Regions from separate parts of the Vibrio sp. 704 genome, predicted to be linked through region 2. Evidence: predicted binding sites of a transcription regulator. Region 2 holds the regulator's gene; the other holds the start of a gene.
What was found. The regulator CRP, encoded in region 2, controls carbon source genes, mostly activating them, when cyclic AMP is high. The targets are predictions, from matches to a motif close to TGTGANNNNNNTCACA.
Positions count from the first base shown of each region.

Region 1: the regulator CRP is predicted to act here: its motif matches at 1,453-1,468, upstream of R7R24_RS13140 (CTP synthase).

Region 1 covers NZ_JAWOUH010000008.1:58,409-64,336, reverse strand. The annotation lists gene R7R24_RS13140 (CTP synthase) at 1-1,368, opposite strand, end outside; gene mazG (nucleoside triphosphate pyrophosphohydrolase) at 1,573-2,376, opposite strand; gene relA (GTP diphosphokinase) at 2,726-4,945, opposite strand; gene rlmD (23S rRNA (uracil(1939)-C(5))-methyltransferase RlmD) at 5,069-5,928, opposite strand, start outside.
Region 2 covers NZ_JAWOUH010000029.1:28,907-34,834, forward strand. The annotation lists gene astD (succinylglutamate-semialdehyde dehydrogenase) at 1-1,037, shown strand, start outside; gene R7R24_RS22900 (DUF1338 domain-containing protein) at 1,286-2,077, shown strand; gene crp (cAMP-activated global transcriptional regulator CRP) at 2,214-2,846, opposite strand; gene R7R24_RS22910 (phosphoribulokinase) at 3,087-3,956, opposite strand; gene R7R24_RS22915 (YheU family protein) at 4,082-4,294, opposite strand; gene R7R24_RS22920 (hydrolase) at 4,328-5,335, opposite strand; gene R7R24_RS22925 (TIGR02444 family protein) at 5,423-5,911, opposite strand; gene R7R24_RS22930 (ABC transporter ATP-binding protein) at 5,908-5,928, opposite strand, start outside.

The sequences.
Region 1 (5,928 bases), on a different contig from region 2:
TTCACGAGCTTTAGTCCCTTTCTCTAGGTGACACAGCTGTGAACCAAGACGCATCGTACCGCCTAGGTCAGACTTTTCAGTACGCTCTTCTACGCTACCTGATTCGTCTACCCACTCTGTGATCAAACCTACCACAGGGTACTTAGTCTCTTTGTTAAATTCTGTTGAATGTGCACCTTCCATACCCGCAACGTTACGCGCGTATTCGATTAGTGCAACTTGCATACCCAAACAAATACCTAGGTAAGGCACGTTATTTTCACGTGCATATTGAGCCGCACGGATCTTGCCTTCAATACCACGATCGCCGAAGCCACCTGGTACTAGGATTGCGTCCAAACCTTCTAGAAGTTCAACGCCTTTTGTTTCGATATCTTGTGAGTCTACATACTTAATTGTGACGCTTAGGCGGTTTTTCAAGCCAGCGTGTTTAAGCGCTTCGTTCACAGATTTGTATGCATCTGGTAATTCAATGTATTTACCAACCATACCGATGGTTACTTCACCAGTAGGATTTGCTTCTTCGTAGATAACCTGTTCCCATTCAGAAAGGTCTGCTTCAGGAGCAGTAATACCAAAGCGAGCACACACAAGGTCATCTAGCCCTTGAGATTTAATCAACTGAGGGATCTTGTAGATAGAGTCTACATCCTTCATTGAAATTACTGCTTTTTCTGGAACATTACAGAACAGTGCGATTTTTTTACGCTCATTCGCAGGAATAACGCGATCGCTACGGCAAACTAGGATGTCTGGCTGAATACCGATAGATAGAAGTTCTTTTACAGAGTGTTGCGTCGGCTTAGTTTTCACTTCGCCCGCTGCCGCTAGGTAAGGAACAAGTGTTAGGTGCATGAACATTGCGCGCTCACGGCCTAGCTCAACAGCTAGCTGACGAATCGCTTCCATAAATGGTAGTGATTCGATATCACCAACAGTACCGCCAACTTCAACGATAGCCACATCATGGCCTTCAGAACCTGCAATAACGCGATCTTTGATTGCGTTAGTGATATGAGGGATAACTTGAATAGTTGCGCCTAGGTAGTCACCACGACGTTCTTTACGAAGTACGTCGGCATAAACACGACCTGCAGTGAAGTTGTTACGCTTGGTCATCTTGGTACGGATGAAACGCTCGTAGTGACCAAGGTCAAGGTCAGTCTCTGCGCCATCTTCTGTAACGAACACTTCACCGTGCTGAGTAGGGCTCATTGTGCCCGGGTCAACGTTGATGTAAGGGTCAAGCTTCATCATAGTCACTTTAAGACCACGAGCTTCTAGAATAGCCGCAAGAGATGCTGCTGCAATACCTTTACCTAGAGAGGATACAACCCCGCCAGTAACAAAAATGTAATTTGTCGTCATGTTTAACCTGAAATTGGTTGAATGAGGGAAATGGAGTGCTTCTGGACGGGAGATAAATATACCAGAAGCTCCTTACCGCCACAACGTGAAATCTATCACACCGTAATTTTTTATTTTTTGCTTCAAATCAAAGTGAGCAAAGACAACCCAAAGTCCGTTTCGTGTAACCAAACAAGCTGACCTTATATTATGTATTCTGCCAGTTTACCTCTGCCTCGATTCTTCTTGTTTTACTTCATCCCAAAAATGGTCAAGTTCTGATAAAGAACAATCTGTAAGTACTTTGCCTGACTGCTGGACCTTGCCTTCAACTTGTTTAAAACGTCGCGCAAACTTTACGTTTGCTTTTCCTAGCGCGACTTCTGGGTTTTTATCAAGGTGGCGAGCCAAATTGACAGTCGCAAATAGCAAATCACCGAGTTCCAACTCAACTTTCTCTTCATCGGGCTGAACTTGCAGTACCTCTTCCATGACTTCGTCAATTTCTTCTCGTACTTTATCGACAACCGGGCCAAGTGAATCCCAATCAAACCCAAATTTTGCACATTTTTTCTGAATTTTTGTAGCACGAGAAAGTGCCGGTAAAGAGTTTGGTATTGAGTCTAGGATACTTTCTTCCGCTTTGCCTACTAGGGCTTTTTCTTTTGCTTTTTCCGCTTCCCAGTTCGCGTTAATTTCCTCGTCAGATTCAAACTCAACATCTGAAAAAACATGCGGGTGGCGACGAGTCAGTTTTTCGTTCACGGTTTCGACGACATCCGAAAAGTCGAACAGCTCTTGCTCTTTCGCTAGCTGACTGTAAAAAATCACCTGAAACAACAAATCCCCTAGCTCTTCTTTTAGATTGGGCCAATCTCGATTTTGAATCGCGTCCACCACCTCGTAGGTTTCTTCTATTGTATGCGGAACGATGGTGTCAAAGGTTTGTTTTAAGTCCCAAGGGCAACCGTTTTCGGGGTCACGCAGCTTCGCCATGATTTGTTCTAACTGTTCAATTGGATGACTCATTTTTTGTTCCTTTAAACCTTTCTATTAAAGAAAAAGGTGAGCAGCCAAAACCACTCACCTTCTACATTATATTTTCTCAGCAGCTTTCACTAAGTAATTGTTACTTTGACAAGGCAACAAGTTTTCGCGACTCCTGAGCATAGCCTACTATGTGATGCCCCTGAGCCGGCACGTCGGAATAAGTGCAGCTAACGCAGATAAAAAGCCAAATATGACGCAAGTGTAACTCTGTAAATAGTTGAAGTTGTAGCTAGGCGACAAACAAACGAGACTCCTGAGCATGGTTCACCATGTGATGGAGCGAGTGCGTGCAGTCAACAACGCTACAACGATAACTATGACGAGAGTTTTAGCCGAGGCGTTTCACCGTCATGACATCCTTGATCTGTTCCACACGTTTCGAAACCCGCGAAAGCACCTCAATATTGGTGACTTCTAGGTCAAAGTCCATGATGGCAAGTTGACGTCTGTAGTCGACTCGGTTCTTCATACTGGTCACTTTGATCTTTTCGTTGGCGAACAGTGTCGTAATGTCTTTGAGTAGACCACCTCGCTCCATCGCTTCAACACGCACGGTGAGGATGTATGACCCCACAAAGCCGCTGCCCCAGACTGTATCGATGATGCGCTCTGGCGCATGATGGCGCAGTTCTTCTAGCTGTTCACAGTCACTACGGTGTACTGAAATCCCACGACCTTGCGTTATGTAACCAGAGATATCGTCACCTGGAATTGGCTGACAGCAACGTGCTAGATGTGTCATTAGGTTATCGACGCCTTCTACTACAACTGCGTCTTTTTTCGGTCGGCTTTGCGCGGGTGATTTATGCTCAGCTTCTTGCAGTTTTTCCAGTGCTTGCTGATCTTCTTCCTCTGCCGTTGGCTTGTTAACTAACGCGTTGATATGGTTAATTATTTGGTTGATACGCAAATCACCGCTACCTACACCAACATACAATTCATCTGGTGTTTTGACGTTAAACCGCTTGAGGGCGTAATGCTCTGCATCTTTTAACGTTGCGCCAATTTTGGCTAACTCATGCTCAAGGATTTCACGACCTGCTTCAAGGTTCTTCTCACGGCTTTGTTTTCGGAACCAGGCGTTAATTTTGGCACGCGCACGACCAGAATGAACGAAGCCTAATGATGGGTTTAACCAGTCACGTGATGGGTTAGGTTCTTTCTGAGTGATAATCTCGACTTGGTCACCCATATGTAATTTATGCGTGAACGGCACAATACGACCTCCGACTTTGGCACCGATACAACGGTGTCCCACTTCGGAGTGAATGTGATAGGCAAAATCTAGCGGCGTTGCCCCCATTGGCAAATCGACAACATCACCACGTGGTGTAAAGGCATAAACACGGTCATCAAAGACTTGGCTACGCAGCTCATCGAGCATTTCGCCAGAGTCAGACATTTCTTCTTGCCAATCCAATAGCTTACGCAGCCACGTGATCTTCTCATCATAACCGCTTCGGCTGCTTGCCCCTTCTTTATATTTCCAGTGCGCTGCAACCCCCAGTTCCGACTCTTCATGCATTTGCTTGGTACGAATCTGGATCTCGATGGTTTTGCCTTCTGGCCCTAGAATTACTGTATGGATCGATTGATAACCGTTTGGTTTAGGGTTAGCAACGTAGTCATCAAACTCGCTCGGTAGGTGCTTGTATTTGGTGTGAACTACGCCTAAAGCCGCGTAACAATCTTGCAGTTTGTCTGCGATGATACGCACTGCTCGCACATCAAACAGCTCATCAAAGGCCAAACTCTTTTTCTGCATTTTTCGCCAAATGCTGTAGATGTGCTTAGGTCGACCACTCACTTCGGCATTGATGCCCGACACTTCCATTTCGTGCGTGAGGTCTTCAACAAAGTCTTTGATGTACTGTTCACGAACAATGCGTCGCTCAGAAAGCTGTTTGGCAATTTGTTTGTAAGTTTCCGGTTGTTGGTAGCGGAAAGCGTAATCTTCAATTTCCCATTTCAGCTGACCGATGCCTAATCGGTTTGCTAGCGGCGCATAGATGTTGGCACACTCTTTTGCCGCCGCACGTCGAACTTCATCTGGCGCTTTTTTAACTTCAATAAGATTACAAATTCGTTCCGCGAGCTTGATAACTACGCAGCGGAAGTCATCCACCATGGCAAGCAGCATACGGCGTACGTTATCTACCTGAGATGACGCTGCACTGCCTTCCATGTTGACGTTGAGTTGGCCAATAGCAGCCATTTCTTCAACGCCGTCGATTAATTTTATGATTTCTTTGCTGTATTTCTCTTCCAGAATTTCTCTGTTAAAAGCACCACTTGAAACCAAAGGAAACAGTTGAGCAGCCACTAAAGTGGCTTGATCCATAGACAAGGTGATCAAAATTTCGATCATTTCTCGTCCACGCCACAACAACAGCTCCGCTTGCTCGTTATCAGCTAATACCGTCTGGCAATCTCGATATACTTCGATTAAGCGTGAGGCTGTGTTTTTCTCTTGTCCTAGGCTAGCCACCCAGTTTTCGAGTTCAAACTGTTCATCTTGGTTTAAATGCGCGCTTCTTACCGCAACCATCTCATCATCCTAATTATTATATTCGTGTGGTTTGACTAACACCGTCCAGGTTAGTTCTTTTTACCGCGCGTACACGCTGGCTTTATGACCACCCACCACAAATAAGGGGTCAAAGTCCTAAAGTTAGGACTTTTCAAACAATGCCATCGATTCTAGATGACTGGTATGAGGGAACATGTCCAGCATACCTAATTTAGTTAATTTATAGCCTTGCTCTATCAAGCTTTGACTATCCCTAGCAAGGGTAGCAGGATTACAAGAAACATAAACTACACGCTGTGCGCCAAGCTCAGAAACTTGATCGATGATCCCACTCGCTCCCGCGCGTGCCGGGTCTAATAATACTTTATCAAACCGCTCTGCGGCCCAGGCTTGGCCTTCAAAATCTTGCTCAAGGTTAGCGTGATAAAATTGCGCGTTATTGATTTGGTTCAAAGATGCATTGTTTGTGGCTTTTTCTACCATCTCTGCAACACCCTCTACTCCAACCACGTACTTAGCTAATTTCGCAACTGGTAAACTAAAGTTGCCTAAACCACAGAACAAATCTAACACTCGGTCACTCTTTTGTGGGTCTAACCACTCAACCGCTTGTTTGACCATTTGTTGGTTTACACCTTGGTTTACTTGAATAAAGTTATTTGGTGCAAAAGGGATTTTCACTCCAACTTCTTGATAAAAAGGCATATCGCCTTCGATAAGGTCTAATTGTTCTGTCGATGGCATTAAGTACAACGATGCGCCATGACGTTTTGCCAACTCCGTTAGAGATTGAGTTTCACTCGTTGTCAGAGCGCTCAAGTGGCGCAGCGTAATACACGGCCCATTATCACCAAGTACCAGCTCTACATGACCTAATTGTTCCGGCTTTTTGAACGCTTTTAGGGCTGAGTAAATCTCTGGCAGCAAAACATTCAGTTCCGGTGCCAGCACTGGGCAATCGGTCACTTGCGCAATTTGCTTACTCTGCTTTTTACGGAAAC
Region 2 (5,928 bases):
TTGGTCCTTACAACTTCCCAGGCCACCTACCAAATGGTCACATTGTGCCTGCGCTACTGGCTGGTAACACGGTAGTCTTCAAACCGTCTGAGCAAACGCCATGGACGGGTGAATTGGCAATGAAGCTATGGGAAGAAGCCGGTCTGCCGAAAGGCGTGATTAACCTTGTCCAAGGCGCGAAAGAAACTGGTATCGCCCTCGCTGACGCTAAAGGCATTGATGGCGTACTGTTTACGGGTAGCGCGAATACGGGGCATGTATTACACCGTCAATTTGCTGGTCAACCGGGCAAGATGCTCGCACTAGAAATGGGGGGTAATAACCCGATGGTGATCTCTGATAAATACGGTGATTTGGATGCCACGGTTTATACCATCATCCAGTCAGCGTTTATCAGTGCTGGGCAGCGTTGTACGTGTGCTCGTCGTTTGTATGTACCATTGGGTGAAAAAGGCGATGCGCTTATCACCAAGCTCGTTGAAGCGACACGCAATATTCGCGTAGACCAACCATTTGCAGAACCTGCGCCATTTATGGGACCGCAAATTTCGGTCGCGGCAGCCAAGTTTATTCTTGATGCACAAGCTAATCTACAGTCTCTTGGCGGTGAAAGCTTGATTGAAGCGAAAGCAGGAGAGGCGGCGTTTGTTTCTCCAGGCATCATTGATGTAACGAACATTGCTGAGTTACCAGATGAAGAGTACTTCGGCCCACTTCTGCAAGTGGTGCGCTACGAAGGATTAGACAAAGCCGTGGCGCTAGCAAACGATACGCGCTTTGGCTTATCTGCTGGTTTGGTTTCAACCGACGACCAAGAATGGGAATACTTCGTTGACCACATTCGTGCAGGTATCGTGAACCGTAACCGCCAGCTCACTGGTGCAAGCGGTGATGCGCCATTTGGTGGTCCGGGGGCGTCGGGTAACTTGCGCCCAAGCGCTTACTACGCAGCAGATTACTGTGCGTACCCAATGGCATCAATGGAAGGTCAAGAGACTGTCTTGCCTGCAACATTGAGTCCAGGTGTAGCGCTATAAGTTTTAATAATAGAGTCGCAACTATGCATTGCGGCTCACCTTGCCGGCGCATCATTTAGGTATGGGTTGTAGTGATCGTTGGCAGAACACGAAAAGTGAGCAAAGACTCGGAAAAGCGTGTTGACTGACTGGCATTTACCGTCACAGGTTGATGGTTGCTCGTTCATTATTCTGGACAACTTTTGTTGTGAACGAGCAGCCAACTTCCGCTTACCTTTAAACTCTACATCTCGTAACAAGGAGTCGTTATGACGCCCGATGTGTTATTTGAATCGCTATGGCAAGATTACATTCAACGTCTTTGCCCTTCGGCGGCTAAAGTGCATCAGCTGCTTCAAGAAGATGAGCCTCTGATTAATGATCATATAGCTTTACGTACCTTCAATATCGCGCCTCTTGGTATTGAAACTCTAGCTAAGCCATTTGTAGCTATTGGTTACAAGGCGTGTGGTGATTACGTTTTCGAAAGCAAAAAGCTGATTGCTAAGCACTATGAGCACCCAGATCCGAAGCAACCTAAAGTATTTATTAGTGAGCTAAAAGTTGAAGAGTGCTCGCCTGAGCTACAAGAGATTGTGAAAAATTTGGTGGCACAAGTCGATGCTGACAAGCTGAACGATAGCGCATTCTTACATGGTGGACGCTTGTGGGATTTAAGCTTTGCTGATTACCAAACGTTGGCTAAAGAAAGTGAGTACGCATCTTGGCTTGCGGCGCATGGTTACGGAGCAAACCACTTCACGGTGAGCGTTAACCAACTCAATGAATATGAAGAAGTGAAGCAGGTAAACGATCATCTGCGTACCGCTGGGTTTACCATTAATGAAAATGGTGGTGAAGTGAAGGGCACTCCTGAGGTGTTGCTAGAGCAGTCATCGACCATGGCAGATAAAGTAGCGGTTCGTTTTAGCGAAGGCACTGAAATTATCCCTGGCGGGTTTTATGAATTTGCTAAGCGCTATCCGATGGAAAATGGTGATTTGTACCCAGGTTTCGTGGCCGCTTCAGCTGACAAAATCTTTGAAAGTACGAATGGCTAAGTTTTAGGGTTAACCTGTTAAGCTTACTCATTAGTGTTCGCTGCACCCTATCTCATTTGGTCATGAGTAAATAAAAAGCCACCAATGTTGCCATTGGTGGCTTTTATAATTTTGTTCGTGTCACTCTAGTTCGAGATTAACGAGTACCGTAAACCACGATGGTTTTACCGTGAGCAGAGATTAGGTTCTGCTCTTCTAGCATCTTCAAGATACGACCCACTGTCTCACGAGAACAGCCAACAATTTGACCGATTTCTTGACGAGTGATCTTGATTTGCATGCCGTCTGGGTGAGTCATTGCGTCTGGTTGTTTTGCAAGGTTCAGAAGCGTCTGAGCGATACGACCAGTTACGTCTAGGAACGCCAGGTCACCTACTTTTTGGCTAGTTACTTGAAGACGACGAGCCATCTGCGCAGAAAGGCGCATTAGGATGTCTGGGTTTACTTGGATAAGCTGACGGAACTTCTTGAAAGAAATTTCAGCAACTTCACAAGGAGATTTAGCACGAACCCAAGCTGTGCGCTCTTGGTCTTCCTCGAATAGACCAAGTTCACCAATAAAGTCTCCTTGGTTTAGGTAAGAAAGGATCATCTCCTTACCTTCTTCGTCTTTGATAAGAACCGCAACAGAACCTTTAACGATGTAGTACAAAGTTTCTGCCTTTTCGCCCGCGTGAATTAGCGTGCTCTTTGAAGGGTACTTATGAATATGACAGTGTGAAAGAAACCACTCTAATGTTGGGTCGGTTTGAGGTTTACCTAGAACCATAATATCTCACTTCCTCTGCAGGGTACGCTTGCGCTATCCATATTTTAGCTAAGCCTGAATTAGGCCTACTAGAATAAGAGCACTTTTTATATGCTGCAAGCTCTCTTGTGTTTCGGTAAGAAATAGTATCCTTTTTCGAAAACGATTTCTTGATTTTAATCGTGCCATGATTGAGATTTTGTAAGCAAAACTGTGCACATGATCACGGTATGAAAAGTAAACATCTTCGCAGGCAGGTTTTTAGCCAATTTTCCCTGTTTCGATGAGCTGTTGTAGGATAGGCCGAACTATGAGCTCCATTGCAAAGCTCATCTTACCGCCGGGTACGACAATCGTGTTGTGGCGTGACATGAATGAGCCATCAATCATGGCCAGCAGATATGGGAAGTCGACATTCTTGATACCGCGTAGGCGAATCACTACAAAACTCTCATCCAAACTAGGGATGCCTTTTGCATTAAGTGGGTTGGAAGTATCAACGGTCGGTACGCGCTGGAAGTTGATGTGAGTACGAGAAAACTGCGGAGTGATATAGTTGAGGTAATCGTCCATGGATCGCACGATTGAGTCCATTACCGCTTCACGCGAATGGCCGCGATCGCGAGTGTCACGTACGAATTTTTGTATCCACTCTAAGTTCACAATCGGCACCATGCCGATTAAGAAATCCACATGTTGAGCAACATTAACATCGCCATCGACCACGCCACCATGTAACCCTTCATAAAACAGCACGTCGCTGTTTTCGGGTAAGTCTTGCCACGGTGTAAACGTGCCTGGCATTTGATTGTAGGGAACCGCTTCGTCAAACGTGTGCAGATAACGGCGCACGCTGCCAGTACCATCATGCCCGAACTTACGGAAAAACTCTTCTAATCCCGGGAAGTCATTAGCTTGTGGGCCAAAATAGCTAATGTGTCGACCTTGCTCGCGGGCTTTGCGAATTTCGATGTCCATTTCTGGGCGAGTAAAGCGATGGAAGCTATCGCCTTCAACCCATGCGGGTTTAACGTTCATCATATTGAACATTTTACGGAAGGCTTCAGATGTAGTGGTCGTGCCGGCACCGGACGAACCAGTAACCGCAATAATTGGGTGTTTCGCTGACATGACAAACCTTGTCGAAAATTACTTACCTGTAATGTGCAGTAGAGTTACTACTGCACGGTCGATATCCCACTATAGCACGTAACAATACCTTGTCATCGAGTGGGATACGGTAAAATGTGAAGGGTCTAAAATTTTGTTTTATGCTGAATATCGACGGTTTCGTGTAGCTCAGAGAACACGATAACCGCTTCACCTTTTTCCAATTGAGCTTTAACTTGATCAATTTTGTCTTGCAAAGAAACCTCGACGGTTCCGTAATCCGTTCCTTCGCGTAAGACGAATTCACGAATTAAGTTTTCCAATGTTTCCGGCGCAATGTCTTGCCATGGAATGACCATAAATACCTCTAACTTTTATGATGAGCGGCTAGTTTACTGCGTTCGTTGCTTGGATACAGCAGAAAGGTAATCTGCGGCGATACTTTCGTAATACGCGGGCAGCGCTTCCTCCAACCAAAACTTAGGTTTTAACGCCGTTCCTGTTAGGAAGCCAACATGGCCACCGTGTTCAAAGAGACGGTAATCAATGTTATCTGGCAAAACAAACTTCGGTATCACATCATCGGTCATGAACGGATCGTCTTTGGCATGGATGATCAGTGTGGGTAGCGTGATTTGCTGTAGTTTACTTAAGCCAGAACATTGATCGTAATAATCTTGTGCGTCTTTAAAACCGTGCAGTGGTGCCGTGATCAAATCATCGAATTCATACAATCGAGTGACACGTTTTATTGAGTTGTAGGACAGCGCAAGCTCGCCGTGCAATAGATGATGCTTTTGTAACGCGTTACGTTTCAGTGAAGAAAGCAGGTAACGGCGATACACTTTTGAAAAGCCTTGTTCTATACGGTTTGCACACGCCGCTAGGTCTAAAGGCGCTGAGATAATAGTCGCTGCATTCAAAATAGGGTGGTTTTTATACTGGGCTAAATAATTCGCCAACATGTTACCACCAAGAGAAATACCAACTGCAACTTTGGGATTATCAGGAAAACGTTGTTCAAGGTGCTCTAGGAAGTAACGAGCATCCGTCACTTCACCCGAGTGGTAAGCTCGTGCTTTTTTGTTTGGTTTACCGCTGCAGCCACGAAAATGCATCATCACCGACAGCCATCCAGATTGAGCAAATGCATTCATTAGCCCATTGGCATAAGGGCTATAGAAGCACCCCTCTAATCCATGAAATAAAACAAAAATCGGCTTTTTTTGTGCAGGCTCTTGGGTTGGGTCCTCGCTCCACGCGAGATCGAGAAAGTCGCCATCGGATGTATCGAGGGTTTGCCAAATCGGCGTAAATAACGCTTTTTTGCGAATAAAACGCGGTAAAAGCGTTTGGAGATGCGGGTTTTTGATCCCGGCGGCTGGGAAAAATTGTGTCATACCTAACTGCTCTTATGCGGTCCTTCGGTGTCCGTTGAAGAACTTATTAATATAATCCTTTATAAAGATTATAGGTATTCTACAGATTTATGGGCGTTTTGGTGGTTGAATGTTTGGCACCGGAATAGCAAAGGCTTGCTGCAAATGTTCCCCACCGAGTTGACGACAGTATCTCAACGTCAGTGGGTCACCATCATTTTTGAGTAGTGCAAGTGAGTTAATGCAGTCCACCAAATCCGCTTGTTGCTGCTTTTCTAGTTGCAGCTCAAACTGCAAGGTCTCACGATACAAAGCGTCATTGACTTGAGACTTAAGGTGGCGACGAAGGTCGCGAAAGGAGTGAAGTAAAGTTTCGCTCCTACCTAGACAGTCTTGCACCAAGGGCCAGTCTTTTTCTTGGAAAATGAGTTGCTGCTCATCGAGCCATCTGAGCAGCAGGAGTAGGTTCACGTTACCGTGGTAGTTGTTTTGCAATGATAAGCACGCTTCCTTCACTTCTCGCACACCATAAAATTGCAGACTGAACTGCCAAAGGTGTTCTAGGGTGAGTGTGTATTCAGCGTGTTGATTACTCATTGATTAAACTCTAGCTC